DNA from 4 places in the Pantoea anthophila genome. Region 1 is predicted to be linked to each of the others. Evidence: predicted binding sites of a transcription regulator. Region 1 holds the regulator's gene; each other region holds the start of a gene.
What was found. Region 1 encodes PurR, which represses purine synthesis genes. Its sites were predicted from a motif close to CANGCAAACGTTTGCNTG; they were not measured.
Positions count from the first base shown of each region.

Region 2: the regulator PurR is predicted to act here: its motif matches at 2,332-2,349, upstream of glyA (serine hydroxymethyltransferase).
Region 3: the regulator PurR is predicted to act here: its motif matches at 1,914-1,931, upstream of rbsD (D-ribose pyranase).
Region 4: the regulator PurR is predicted to act here: its motif matches at 1,697-1,714, upstream of gcvT (glycine cleavage system aminomethyltransferase GcvT).

Region 1 covers NZ_CP110473.1:2,161,729-2,165,088, forward strand. The annotation lists gene OJ965_RS12600 (C40 family peptidase) at 273-1,061, shown strand; gene cydH (cytochrome bd-I oxidase subunit CydH) at 1,109-1,198, opposite strand; gene purR (HTH-type transcriptional repressor PurR) at 1,480-2,505, shown strand; gene punR (DNA-binding transcriptional activator PunR) at 2,502-3,360, opposite strand, start outside.
Region 2 covers NZ_CP110473.1:999,603-1,002,962, reverse strand. The annotation lists gene OJ965_RS07305 (3-phenylpropionate MFS transporter) at 1-839, opposite strand, end outside; gene glyA (serine hydroxymethyltransferase) at 968-2,221, opposite strand; gene hmpA (NO-inducible flavohemoprotein) at 2,546-3,360, shown strand, end outside.
Region 3 covers NZ_CP110473.1:70,521-73,880, forward strand. The annotation lists gene qseC (quorum sensing histidine kinase QseC) at 1-420, opposite strand, end outside; gene qseB (quorum sensing response regulator transcription factor QseB) at 408-1,079, opposite strand; gene OJ965_RS02870 (YgiW/YdeI family stress tolerance OB fold protein) at 1,242-1,649, shown strand; gene rbsD (D-ribose pyranase) at 1,944-2,363, shown strand; gene rbsA (ribose ABC transporter ATP-binding protein RbsA) at 2,371-3,360, shown strand, end outside.
Region 4 covers NZ_CP110473.1:766,847-770,206, reverse strand. The annotation lists gene gcvP (aminomethyl-transferring glycine dehydrogenase) at 1-56, opposite strand, end outside; gene gcvH (glycine cleavage system protein GcvH) at 136-522, opposite strand; gene gcvT (glycine cleavage system aminomethyltransferase GcvT) at 546-1,643, opposite strand; gene ubiI (FAD-dependent 2-octaprenylphenol hydroxylase) at 2,076-3,278, opposite strand; gene ubiH (2-octaprenyl-6-methoxyphenyl hydroxylase) at 3,292-3,360, opposite strand, start outside.

The DNA of each region.
Region 1 (3,360 bases):
CCATCCTGGTTAAGTCATGACAGGCACAGCGTGAATTTCTGATTATTAACAGCCGGTAACAGATTAATAATTCGTAATAATTTCGTTGATATAAGACGCTGAAAATGTTCATTTTCAGCACAATCGCGTGGGTTGCAAAGATTAACAATAAAAGGCATTACAGTTTTTAAAAGAACTGGACTAGAATGGCTTCGGCGCTGATCCTGGATCAGATTAATCTCAACTTTGTCGCGGTGCGTAGTGGCCCTGACAACTTAACTACTTAATGGACTATGCGTTTAATCATTACGCTTTTTATGCTGGCCTTTGCGCAACTGTTCTTCAACATCGCCGCCGCGTCTCCGCACGCTCCGGTGAACGTCAGTACGCATAAAGCAGAGAAAAAGAGTGCGCGCGAGGATGAGCGCCGCAAACGTCGCGTGGTGAAAACCACGACAAAAAAAACCCGTCTCAGCCCGGTTCAGAAACTCAAAACGAAAAAACAGAAAAAAGTTGAACTGACCGCTAAACAGACACCTGCCAAAAAAACCTCGCTTAAGACCGCCCGACTCAGCACCAAAGAGAAAAAACGCTACGGCCACCAGCGCCTGCTGAAAAACGCCGATGCCAGCGAGACCGGCACCATTAAAATGAGCAAATCTCACCGTCAGCGCTACCAGAAAGCGCGTGAAACGGCGATGACCAAGCTCATGGGCCAGCTGGGCAAACCTTATCAGTGGGGCGGCACCTCCCCCCACACCGGCTTCGACTGCAGCGGTCTGGTCTGGTACGCCTATAAAGATCTGGTGAAGTTTAAAATTCCGCGCACCGCTAACGAGATGTATCACCTGCGTGACGCTGCCCCTATCAAACGTGAGTCACTGGAAAAAGGCGATCTGGTCTTCTTCCGCATTAATGGCCGCGGAACCGCGGATCACGTCGGGGTTTACCTGGGTGACGGCAAGTTTATTCAGTCACCGCGTACCGGCAAAGATATTCAGATCAGTGCGTTAGGGGAAGATTACTGGCAGCGTCACTACATAGGTGCGCGTCGTGTAATGACGCCGAAAACCATTCGCTGAGCTGATGCAGCGTCAGAAAAAAGCCGGGAGAAGTCCCGGCTTTTTTATCAGTGCAGTACAGCGGTAAAACTAAAGGCCACAATCATCAGCAGGCAGCCGACAGTGGTCATTAACGCCAGTTTAAGATCGGTACTCATGGGTTGCTCCTTAACCACATAATCATTGTGGTTATTCTATTTTCCCACAGCTGTGGGTAAAAATCTCGTTTTATCCGTTCAGCCTTGTTAGAATCCCGCCCTTGTTGCGCAACGCGCGCAGCCCTGATTCCGTTTGCGCACTTTTTCAGGCATTTATTCTCCGTCGGCCGCCGGTTTAATGCGCCATAACACGGCATTTTTGCGGAAAATACCCTGAGCAGACGCAAACGTTTAACACTACGCTTATCATACAGTTAGATAAGTCCTGGAGTCCGATTTTCATGGCAACAATTAAAGATGTGGCAAAACGCGCTGGCGTCTCCACGACCACGGTTTCGCACGTCATCAATAAAACCCGCTTCGTGGCTGAAGAGACGCGCGATGCGGTCTGGCAGGCGATCAAGGAACTGCACTACTCGCCGAGCGCCGTGGCGCGCAGCCTGAAGGTGAATCACACCCGGACGCTGGGGCTGCTGGCCACCTCCAGCGAAGCGCCCTATTTCGCTGAGATTATCGAAGCGGTCGAGAATCACTGTTTTGACAAAGGCTATACGCTGATTCTGGGGAATGCGCATAACGATCTGCAAAAACAGCGCGCCTACCTCAGCATGATGGCGCAGAAGCGCGTCGATGGTCTGCTGGTCATGTGCTCTGAATACCCGGACGACCTGCTGCAGATGCTGGAAGAGAACCGCAATATCCCGATGGTGGTGATGGACTGGGGCGAGTCGCGCGCCGACTTCACCGATACGGTGCTGGATAACGCCTTCCAGGGTGGCTATCTGGCGGGACGCTATCTGATTGAGCGCGGCCACCGCGACATCGGCGCCATCCCCGGTCAGATGGAGCGCAACACCGGGGGCGGACGTCATGCCGGTTTCCTTAAGGCGCTGGAAGAGGCGGGCATTCAGCCGCGCGCCGAGTGGATCGTGCAGGGTGACTTTGAGCCGGAGTCGGGCTATCAGGCGATGCAGCAGATCCTGTCGCAGAAGCAGCGCCCGACGGCGGTGTTCTGCGGTGGCGACATCATGGCGATGGGGGCGATTTGCGCCGCTGACGAGATGGGTCTGCGGGTTCCACAGGACATTTCGGTGATCGGTTATGACAATGTGCGCAACGCGCGCTATTTTGCGCCCGCACTGACCACCGTCCATCAGCCCAAGGCTCAGCTGGGTGAGAAGGCGCTGGATATGCTGCTTGATCGCATTACCAGCAAGCGCGAAGTGTCGCAAACGATTGAAGTCCATCCCACGCTGATTGAACGCCGTTCAGTTGCGGATGGTCCGTTCCGCGACTATCGCCGTTAATCCTCGCTTAACCACTCCTGATTAAGCGTTTGCGCATCACCCAGATAGCTGAGTAACCAGCCTGTTGCCGGTGATGCGCGATCCTCTGCCCAGCTGACACAGCAGGGGCTGTCCGGAAACGCCTGCGGCAGCGTGAGCTCCACCAGCGCGCCGCTGTCGAGCAGTGGCCGGGCCAGATGGCCTGGCACCATCGCCACGCACAATCCCGCCTGCACACACTCCAGCCCGGTTTGCCATTCCGGCACCACCAGCCTGCGCTGATTGTCCAGCGTCCACGTCATGCGCCGCGGCAGCGCCCGTGACGTATCCTCCAGCACCAGCGACGGCCAGTGACGCAGCGTGTCATCATCAATCCGGGTTGCCTGCGTCAGAGGATGATCGGGTGCAACCACGCAGCGCCAGTTGAGCTTCCCCATATCCCGAAACGCAAACCGTCCGCCAACCGGTATCGCCTGGGTCGCACCAATCGCGACATCGACCCGGCCATCGGCCAGGGCATCCCAGACCCCGTTGAAGACCTCATAGCTGATGTGCAGCTCCATGTCCGGGAAGTGGCGATAAAAATCTTTAACCAGCTGCCGGGTACGCTGCGGTTTGGCGATGCGGTCAACGGCAATGCTTAGCTGTCCGCGCCAGCCGTTAGCCAGCTGCTGACACTGCTGCCGGGTTGCGAGCATTTTTTTGATGACGCTGCGCCCTTCCCTGACAAAATGCTCTCCCGCCGGGGTCAGTACCACTTCACGGTGCTGACGCTCAAACAGCGGCACCGCCAGCCAGGTTTCCAGCTGGCGAACCGTATAGCTGATGGCAGACGGCACCCGATGTAACTCCTGCGCGGCGGCGCTGAAACTGCCC
Region 2 (3,360 bases), 1.2 Mb from region 1:
GCGCAGATGCCTGAAAGCAGCAGCAGATCCCGGGCGCTCCAGCGACGGAACAGGCGGTTGCTCAGGGCAAAGACCACGACTTCCGCCACCACGCCCAGCGACCAGAGATAGCCCACCGTCGAGGCGGAGTAGCCGCTCTCCTGCCACCAGATAGCACTGAAACCGTAATAGGCGGCGTGCGCCCCCTGCAGCAGCGTCACGCAGAGCATGAACCGCCAGACGGCATTCTCACGCAGCAGCGCCCGCCACGCCTGCCAGCCCCCACCTGCGGCACCCTGACGCTCATCGCCCTGTGGCTGCGTGACGGGGGTCAGCATCATACCGGCCAGCATACTGACCGCGCCCAGCGACAGCAGCAGCAGAATCGCCTGGGAGGTCCAGGCGCTGACCAGCACACCGGTTAACGCCGAGCTGAGCACAAAGGCCAGCGATCCCCACAGTCGCACCGGTCCATAAGCCAGACCAATCTGCCGTGTCCAGGTGGCGGCCAGCGCATCGCTGAGCGGCACCAGCGGGGAGAAAAAGAGGTTGAAGCCAATCATCACCGCCATCAGCCACATCCACTGCTCACCCACCCAGAATCCGATGATGAACAGGCAGGTCATCAGGGCCAGCAGCCGCAGCGCCGTAATCAGCCGGGCAGGATTTCTGACCTGAGACGCGATAAGCAGGCTGCCGACAAAGCGCGCCACCATGCCACAGCCCAGCAGCAGGCCGATTTTTTCTGCATCCAGGCCGGTGCCTTTCAGCCACACGCCCCAGAATGGCAGGTAGATGCCGTAACAGAAGAAGTAAGTGAAGTAGCCCAGTCCGAGCCATCTGGCGGAGCCGATTGCCATATTCCCTCCAGCAGGTTTGCTGCCTTGCAGCACAGGTGGGCGCTACTCTGGCAGAGCGCCACCGGACAGGCAATAAAAAAGGATGGCAGATGCCATCCTTTTTGTGGTGTCTTACAACAGGTTAGCGATTAAGCGTAGACCGGCAGACGACCGCAGATTTCCAGCACTTTCTGCTTAGTGCGCTCAATGGTCGCTTCGTCATTGACGTTGTCCAGCACGTCCGCGATCCAGCCAGCCAGTTCACGCACGTCTGCTTCTTTAAAGCCACGACGCGTGACGGCCGGGGTACCGATACGGATACCCGAGGTGACAAACGGGCTCTTCGGATCGTTTGGCACGCTGTTTTTGTTGACGGTGATGTTGGCACGGCCCAGTGCGGCATCCGCTTCTTTACCGGTCATGTTTTTGCTCACCAGATCGATCAGGAACAGATGGTTATGGGTTCCGCCAGAGACGATGTCGTAACCGCGCTCAATCAGCACCTCTACCATCGCTTTGGCGTTTTTTGCCACCTGCTGCTGGTAGGTTTTGAACTCCGGCTCCATCGCCTCTTTGAAGGCTACCGCTTTACCGGCGATAACGTGCATCAGAGGACCACCCTGACCGCCCGGGAAGACCGCAGAGTTCAGCTTTTTGTAGAAATCTTCGTCGCCGTTCTTCGCCAGAATGATGCCGCCACGCGGACCCGCCAGGGTTTTGTGGGTGGTGGAGGTGACGATGTGCGCATGCGGAACCGGGCTCGGATAGACCTCAGCCGCGACCAGACCGGCAACGTGCGCCATGTCGACGAACAGCCAGGCACCAACGCTGTCGGCGATTTCACGCATTTTTGCCCAGTCGCAGACGCCGGAGTAGGCAGAGAAGCCACCCACGATCATTTTTGGCTTGTGGGTCTGCGCCAGTTCAGCCAGCTCGTCATAGTCGATTTTACCGGTTTCATCGATACCGTAAGCAACCACGTTATAGAGTTTGCCGGAGAGGTTAACCGGTGAGCCGTGAGTCAGGTGTCCACCGTGCGCCAGGTTCATCCCAAGGATGGTGTCGCCCGGCTGCAGCAGCGCGGTGTAGACGGCGAAGTTTGCCTGTGAACCGGAGTGAGGCTGCACGTTAGCGTAGTCGGCACCAAACAGCGCTTTTGCGCGATCGATCGCCAGCTGCTCAACGATATCAACGTATTCACAACCGCCGTAGTAGCGTTTACCCGGATAGCCTTCAGCGTATTTGTTGGTGAGCTGAGAACCCTGCGCCTGCATAACACGCGGGCTGGTGTAGTTTTCAGAAGCAATCAGTTCAATGTGCTCTTCCTGACGCACTTTCTCCTGCTCCATCGCCTGCCACAACTCGGCATCATAATCGGCAATGTTCATATCACGCTTTAACATCCGGATCTCCTGACTCAGCTAACTTTCTGACGGTATTTGCCCCCTCTGGGAGCGAAGGCCAACAGTGTAAACCGTTTTAACAGGTGAAGGTAGGGTGAACCGCCTCTTTTTACGCAAACGATTGGCTGGCGGGTGGCACTGCTTTTTTACACCTTTTCTCCCCTCTCCGGCCCGCCGAATCCGCGTCTGATAACAGGCGCTTTTTTCCGGATGCACGGAAAAGTTGCCACCGGCAGCCGGTGAAAACTGACCGGCGGGTTTACAGCAGAAGCGAGACGGTATTAAGATGCATTTAAAATGCATCTTTAAAATGAGGTCACTGATATGCTTGATGCACAGACAATCGCCGCTGTTAAATCGACCCTCCCTGCCGTCGCCGCCTGCGGTCCGAAGCTGACCGCGCACTTTTACGAACGCATGCTGACCCGCCACCCGGAGCTGAAAAACGTTTTCAACATGAACAATCAGCGCAACGGTGCTCAGCGCGAAGCCCTGTTTAACGCCCTCTGCGCCTATGGCGCGAATCTGGAGAATCTGGCCGTACTGCTGCCCGCCGTAGAGAAGATTGCGCAGAAGCATACCAGCCTGAATATTCAGCCTGCGCAGTACGCTATCGTCGGGGAGAATCTGCTGGCAACGCTGCGCGAGCTGCTGAATCCGGGTGAAGAGGCGCTGGCCGCGTGGGGACGAGCCTATGGCGTGCTGGCGGATCTGTTCATCCAGCGTGAGGAGGAGATTTATCAGGCGACAGAGAACCAGCGCGGTGGCTGGCGCGGCACCCGTGCGTTTCGCATCAGCGTGATTGAACAGCAGAGTGAGGTGATCAAAAGCTTTACCCTGACGCCGGTTGGCGGGGGGCCGGTAGCGGCCTTTAAACCGGGTCAGTATCTGACCGTTCATCTGCAGCCCGCCTCTTTCGACCATCGTCAGATCCGTCAGTATTCGCTTACTCACCTCAGCAACGGCAGAGATTACCGTATCGCGGTGAAACGTGAAGCCGCGGGCAGCGTCTCCGGCTGGCTGCATCACCATGCCTGCGAAGGTGATGTGCTGCAGCTGACTGCGCCGCACGGGGATTTCTTCCTTGAAGTCACCCCTGCTACGCCGGTGGCGCTGATCTCCGCGGGCGTGGGTCAGAC
Region 3 (3,360 bases), 1.8 Mb from region 1:
ACGAAACTGCTTGTCGGGAGTGGTGAGCCAGACAAACCGCCAGCGGTCATCATCATTCGTGAGCTGACCTTCATGGAATCCCTGAGACGCTGCATCGAACGGCAGATAGCGACCATTATCTCCATCGTTCATCACCTGCCTGCCGTCATGCGTGAAGACGGCAAACGCCAGGGCGTCGTCATCCTGTTCGCCGCGATGGTGGCGCAGGATCGCTTTGGTTTTTGGCAGCGTGGTGTTCTCCAGCGTCGAAAAATCCAGTGTCAGCAGACGCTTTGCCAGCAGCATCTGCTGGGTATCGAAGAGTTCATCCAGGGTTTCACGCGTCTGATGCCAGGCACTGAGGCTGGCGCTGACCCAGCAGAGAGCGACCAGCAGTACAAAACCGATGCCAAGCCGCAGAAACAGGCTCATTGATCGCATTCGGCGGCTCCCAGGGTATAGCCGACGCCGTGCAGCGTGCGGATGAACTGACTGCCCAGCTTTTTACGCAGATGATGGATATGCACCTCCACCGCATTGCTGGAGACATCGGCATCCCAGCTGTAGAGTTTCTCCTCCAGCTGGCTGCGCGTCAGCACCCGGCCGGGGTTTCGCATAAACAGCTCCAGCAGCGCCAGCTCCCGGCTTTTCAGCGCAATGGTTTCCCCCTCACGCATCACGCTGTGACCGCCGGGGATCAGCACCACATTGCCGTGACGAAGTTCAGGCTGAAGCTGGCCGTGCCGGCGGCGAATCAACGCCTGCAGGCGCGCGGCCACCTCGGTCAGGGCAAAAGGTTTACACAGATAGTCATCGGCGCCCTGCTGCAGCCCTTCGACCCGCTGGTCGAGTGCATCGCGCGCGGTCAGGATTAACACCGGAACATCTTTGCCCTGCTGCCGCCACTGTCGCAGAATATCGAGCCCGTCGCGTTCGGGCAGAGAGAGATCCAGAATCACCGCATCCCAGGGGGCCGCGTCCAGCGCGTTAAAGCCCGCCTCACCGGAGGTAAACCAGTCAACGCTGAAGCCCAGCCTGCTCAGCCCTGCCTTAATACCGTCACCAATTAAGCGATCGTCTTCAATCAGTAAAATACGCATGATGTCTCCCTGTTCCGATAGCGTTTTATACGAAGCCCCCTCCTGCTTGTACAGCGGATTCCGGCAAATATCGTCTATTTTTAATGCTTAAGAAGCTGTTAAGAACTCTGTGGTCAACTGGGCCTGTTCCACCCGGACCGACCACTAAAAAAGGGGTACACCATGAAAAAGCACGCTGCTATTCTGACCGTCGTTATGCTGGCTTCCGCGCCGGTTTTTGCTGCACAGCAGGGCGGATTTGTTGATCCCAGTGCGCCCGCCGCACAGACGAAGGCTGCCGCTGGCCAGGGCGGTTTTCGTGCCGACCAGACCAGTGTGGTGACGGTGAAGCAGGCGGAAGAGATGAAAGATGACAGCTGGATCACCGTGCGCGGCAAGCTGGAGAAACAGATCGGCGATGAAGATTATCTGTTCCGCGACCAGACCGGCACGATGAAAGTCGAAATCGACCACAAGCACTGGAACGGCCAGACCATCTCACCGAAAGACAATGTTGAGCTGACGGGTGAGCTGGATAAAGATTTCAACAGCATTGAGATGGACGTCAAACAGGTTAAGAAACTGCCTTAATCTCTTTCTTCAGGCCCGCGCCTCTCCTGGCGCGGGACGCTTTCCTCCTCTGTCCATCTCCTCTCTGTCTGGTGCTGAACCCTTGCTGCCCCTTTTTTCCGGCGTTAAGTTTGCCAGCCGCCTGAGACTGCCTTCACGATCCTTTTTTCAGCCCCTCTCCTGCCCTAATTCAAATTCTCGCCCGCGTAAGCGAAACGTTTCGATAGCGATCACAGATTTCTTCTTTGCCGGTTGAGTTGATGGCGGCATTTCATACACTCCTGTCAGCGAAACGTTTCGCTGTGGAGTGAAAAGATGAAAAAAGGTCGCCTGTTAAACGCTGAACTCTCACATGTGATTGCCCGCCTGGGACACACGGATACGCTGACGATTGCGGATGCTGGCCTGCCGATTCCGGCCGGTCCGCAGCGTATTGATCTGGCGCTCACGCCGGGTACGCCCGATTTTATGCAGGTGGTGAATGCGGTTGCCCTGGAGATGCAGGTAGAAAGCGTCCTGATTGCGGAGGAGATTCAGCAGCACAATCCCCCTCTTCACCGTGCGCTGATTGCCGCACTCGAAGCCCTGCAGCAGCAGCAGGGGAACGTCATCACCATACGCTACCTCTCGCATGAACAGTTCAAACAACACACGCAGCGTAGCCAGGCAGTCATTCGCAGCGGGGAGTGCTCTCCGTTTGCCAATGTCATCCTCAGCGCCGGTGTGACCTTCTGAGGCCGCTATGCAACCTTTACTGCAACTCGACGGCATTGAAAAATCCTTTCCGGGGGTGAAAGCCCTTAAGGGTGCTTCGCTGAATGTCCGCGCAGGTCGCGTGATGGCGCTGGTCGGAGAGAACGGCGCAGGCAAGTCCACCATGATGAAAGTCCTGACCGGGATCTACCAGTATGATGCCGGCACGCTGCGCTGGCTCGGCAAAGAGACCCGCTTCAGTGGGCCGAAAGCGTCGCAGGAAGCGGGCATTGGCATCATCCATCAGGAACTGAACCTGATCCCGCAGTTAACCGTGGCGGAGAACATTTTTCTTGGTCGCGAATATGTCAGCCGGTTTGGCCGCATTCAGTGGCAACGCATGTATGCCGAAGCCGACGCGCTGCTCAAACGCCTCAATCTGCGCTTCAGCAGCCACAAGCTGGTGGGCGAGCTGTCGATTGGCGATCAGCAAATGGTCGAAATCGCCAAAGTGCTGAGCTTTGAATCGCAGGTGATCATCATGGATGAGCCGACCGACGCGCTGACCGACACCGAAACGCTGTCGCTGTTCCGGGTGATCAATGAGCTGAAAGCGCAGGGCTGCGGCATCGTCTACATCTCGCATCGCATGAAAGAGATCTTTGAGATCTGCGATGACGTCACGGTGTTCCGCGACGGGCAGTTTATTGCGGAGCGTCCGGTCAGCGCGCTGACCGAAGAGAGCCTGATCGAGATGATGGTCGGGCGCAAACTGGAAGATCAATATCCCCGTCTGGATCAGGCACCCGGCGACGTGCGGCTGAAAGTGGAAAACGTCAGCGGACCGGGCGTGGATAAGGTCAGCTTCAGCCTGCGCAAAGGCGAAATTCTGGGTATCTCCGGCCTGATGGGCGCGGGCCGTACCGAACTGATGAAGGTGCTTTACGGCGCGCTGCCGCGCCACGAAGGCAAACTGTGGCTCAGCGGCCGCGAAGTGGTAACGCGTTCGCCACAGGATGGGCTGGCTAACGGCATCGTC
Region 4 (3,360 bases), 1.4 Mb from region 1:
ATATGGCGCTCAATAAAGGCACCGTTGTGTTCAAGCTGGCTGAGAGTCTGAGTCATTAGCAGTAAATCCTGAATCGGGCTGGGGAACCGGAGATCAAACAGAAGTCAGCGGCCTCTGCAGGAGGCCGCCTGACGATTACTCGTCGATGGAGGCTTTATAGGCATCCGCATCCAGCAGCGAGTCAAGTTCGGACGCGTCGCTGGCTTTCATTTTGAATAACCAGCCGCCGGCATAAGGCTCGCTGTTAACCTGCTCCGGTGAGTCGGTCAGCGCGTCGTTGACCGCCACAATTTCACCGCTGAGGGGCGCATAAATATCTGAAGCCGCTTTAACGGATTCCGCTACCGCACACTCTTCACCGGCTGCGAACGTCGCGCCCACTTCCGGCAGATCGACAAACACCATGTCGCCCAGTAGCTCCTGCGCATGTTCGGTAATGCCCACGGTGTAGCTGCCATCCTCTTCTTTGCGCACCCATTCGTGGCTGTCGCGGTATTTCAACGTATTCGGCACATTGCTCATTGGCCATTTCTCCTGAATAAAATTTACTGAGCGACCGGCTTACCGGCGCGGACAAAAATGGGACGGGTGACCTGTACCGGCATCTGGCGGTTACGGATCTCAACGATGGCGGCGCTGCCGACGGAAGCGGGGACGCGCGCCAGGGCGATGCTGTAACCCAGGGTCGGTGAGAAAGAACCGCTGGTAATGATCCCTTCCTGCTGCTGTCCCTGCTCATCCGTGAAACGCACCGGCTGCCCGTGACGCAGCACCCCTTTTTCCGTCATGATCAGTCCCACCAGCTTTTCCGTTCCGCGTTCACGCTGTAGCTCCAGGGCTTCCCGGCCGATGAAATCGCGGTCTGCAGGCTCCCAGCAGACGGTCCAGCCCATGTTGGCGGCCAGCGGTGAGACACCTTCATCCATCTCCTGACCATAGAGGTTCATCCCCGCTTCCAGACGCAGGGTGTCGCGCGCGCCCAGTCCGGCCGGTTTCACCCCTGCAGCCAGCAGACGCTGCCAGAACCCCGCCGCCTCGCCTGCGGGCAGTGCAATCTCATATCCCGCTTCGCCGGTGTAACCCGTTGTAGCGATAAACAGATCGCCCGCCTGTACGCCGAAAAAGGGCTTCATGCCTGCGACGGCCTGACGCTGCTCTTCGCTGAACAGCGTCTGCGCTTTCTGCTGTGCCTGCGGACCCTGCACGGCAATCAGGGCCAGATCATCGCGTTCGGTCAGCGTAATGCCGTAGTGCTGCGCGTGCTGCGCTATCCAGGCGAGATCTTTCTCACGGGTCGCGGAGTTCACGACCAGCCGGAAGAACGTCTCGCTCATAAAGTAAACAATTAAATCGTCAATGACGCCACCCGAGGCATTGAGCATCCCGGTGTAGAGCGCCTTGCCGGGCTGGGTCAGTTTTGCGACATCGTTCGCCAGCAGGTAGCGCAGAAACTCGCGGGTACGCGGACCGGTCAGATCGACAATGGTCATGTGGGAGACATCAAACATGCCGGCGTCACTGCGCACGACATGATGTTCATCCATCTGGGAGCCGTAGTGCAAAGGCATCATCCAGCCATGAAAGTCCACCATGCGGGCACCGCAGGCCTGATGCTGTTCAAACAGAGGTGTTTGCTGAGTCATAACCATCCTGTGCAGAAGCGAATGAGTACAAAAGCGCGCCGTCATACTGTGCCGACGCAAACGTTCTCCTGAGGCTGACGTTACCACCGAATCTGGTGATTAACCATAAGCAAATCGGGGTCGAAAGCAGAGGCACAGACTAACCAGGAATCGGAGGCGACAGGATAATAAACTGCATTTTTGTGATTAATCGCGCAATAAATGCAGGCTATTTAAATATACGCAGCAAATTTATGCGGCACGGCGTCCAGGTTGTTAAAAAGATCCCGCCTTCAGCGCGCTTCCGGATAAAAAAAAGTAATGCGAAATCTCACGCAAAATTAGAATAAATCAAACGAGGAACCCTGCTGGTGCAGCGTTGCCTTTTTGTGGTGCAGAGGGGGGTTGAGAGATAAAAAAGCCAGCAGAAGCTGGCTTAGCAGAGGGGCAGGTTCAGCGAAGCCAGGCGGGCAAATCGGTCAGGCCCATCGCCTGTTTCAGCATCATCGGTTTGACGCCCGGTAAACGGTCCGCCAGCTTCAGACCGACATCACGCAGCAGTTTTTTCGCCGGGTTGTTGCCTGCAAACATTTCGCGGAAGCCCTGCATGCCCGCCAGCATCATGGCGGCGCTGTGTTTACGGCTGCGCTCATAGCGGCGCAGATAGAGGTGCTGACCGATATCTTTGCCCTGCTGATGGAGACGCCGGATCTCACCGATCAGCTCTGCGGCGTCCATGAAGCCCAGGTTAACCCCCTGTCCTGCCAGCGGATGGATGGTGTGAGCCGCATCCCCGACCAGCGCCAGACGGTGCGCCGCGAAGTTGCGGGCGTAGCGCGCCACCAGCGGAAACGTTTTGCGCTCGCTTTCCAGCTGGCAGAGGCCGAGGCGCATATCAAACGCCACGGAGAGCTGCTGGTTGAACAGCGCGTCCGGCATGGTTTCCAGGCGGCTGGCTTCCTGAGGCGACAGCGACCAGACGATAGAGCTGAGGTGTGGGTCCTGCATCGGCAGGAACGCCAGTATGCCGTCGCCGTGGAACACCTGACGCGCCACCGCGTCGTGAGGTTGTTCGGTGCGAACGTTAGCCACTAACGCGTGGTGGTCGTAATCCCAGAAGGTCAGTGGAATATCCGCTTTGTTGCGCAGCCAGGAGTTTGCGCCATCAGCAGCAATCATTAAGCGCGCGCTTAGCATGCTGCCATCCTGCAGCGTGATAAAGGCTTCGTTGTCACCAAATGCCACCTGCTGCAACTGCGAAGGCGCCATCAGCGTGACGTCACTGCAGGTGCTGGCGCGCTGCCAGAGCGCGCTCTGGATCACCGGATTTTCGATAATGTGGCCAAGATGCGACAGGCCCTGCTGCTCATCATCAAACGCGATGGCTCCAAAACTGTCCTTCTCCCACACTTCCATACCGTGATAGGGGCTGGCGCGCAGGGAAAGGATTGTCGACCAGACATCCAGCTTCTGCAGCAGACGTTCACTGGCGGCATTAATTGCCGAAACACGGACGGAGGGTGACGCACTCAGCGCCAGGAGCGGCTCCGGCGATTTTTCCAGTACGGCGATGCGCAGTCCACTGCCCTGCAAGCCGCAGGCGACAGCAAGCCCCACCATTCCGCCACCGGCAATCACCACATCAAAAGTTTGCATCTGAGCCTCTTTGTTAACGCTTAACCCAGCCAAGCGTGCGCTCAGCCAGTTGATTTCGTAGCCACGGCAGATGGTCCATCGC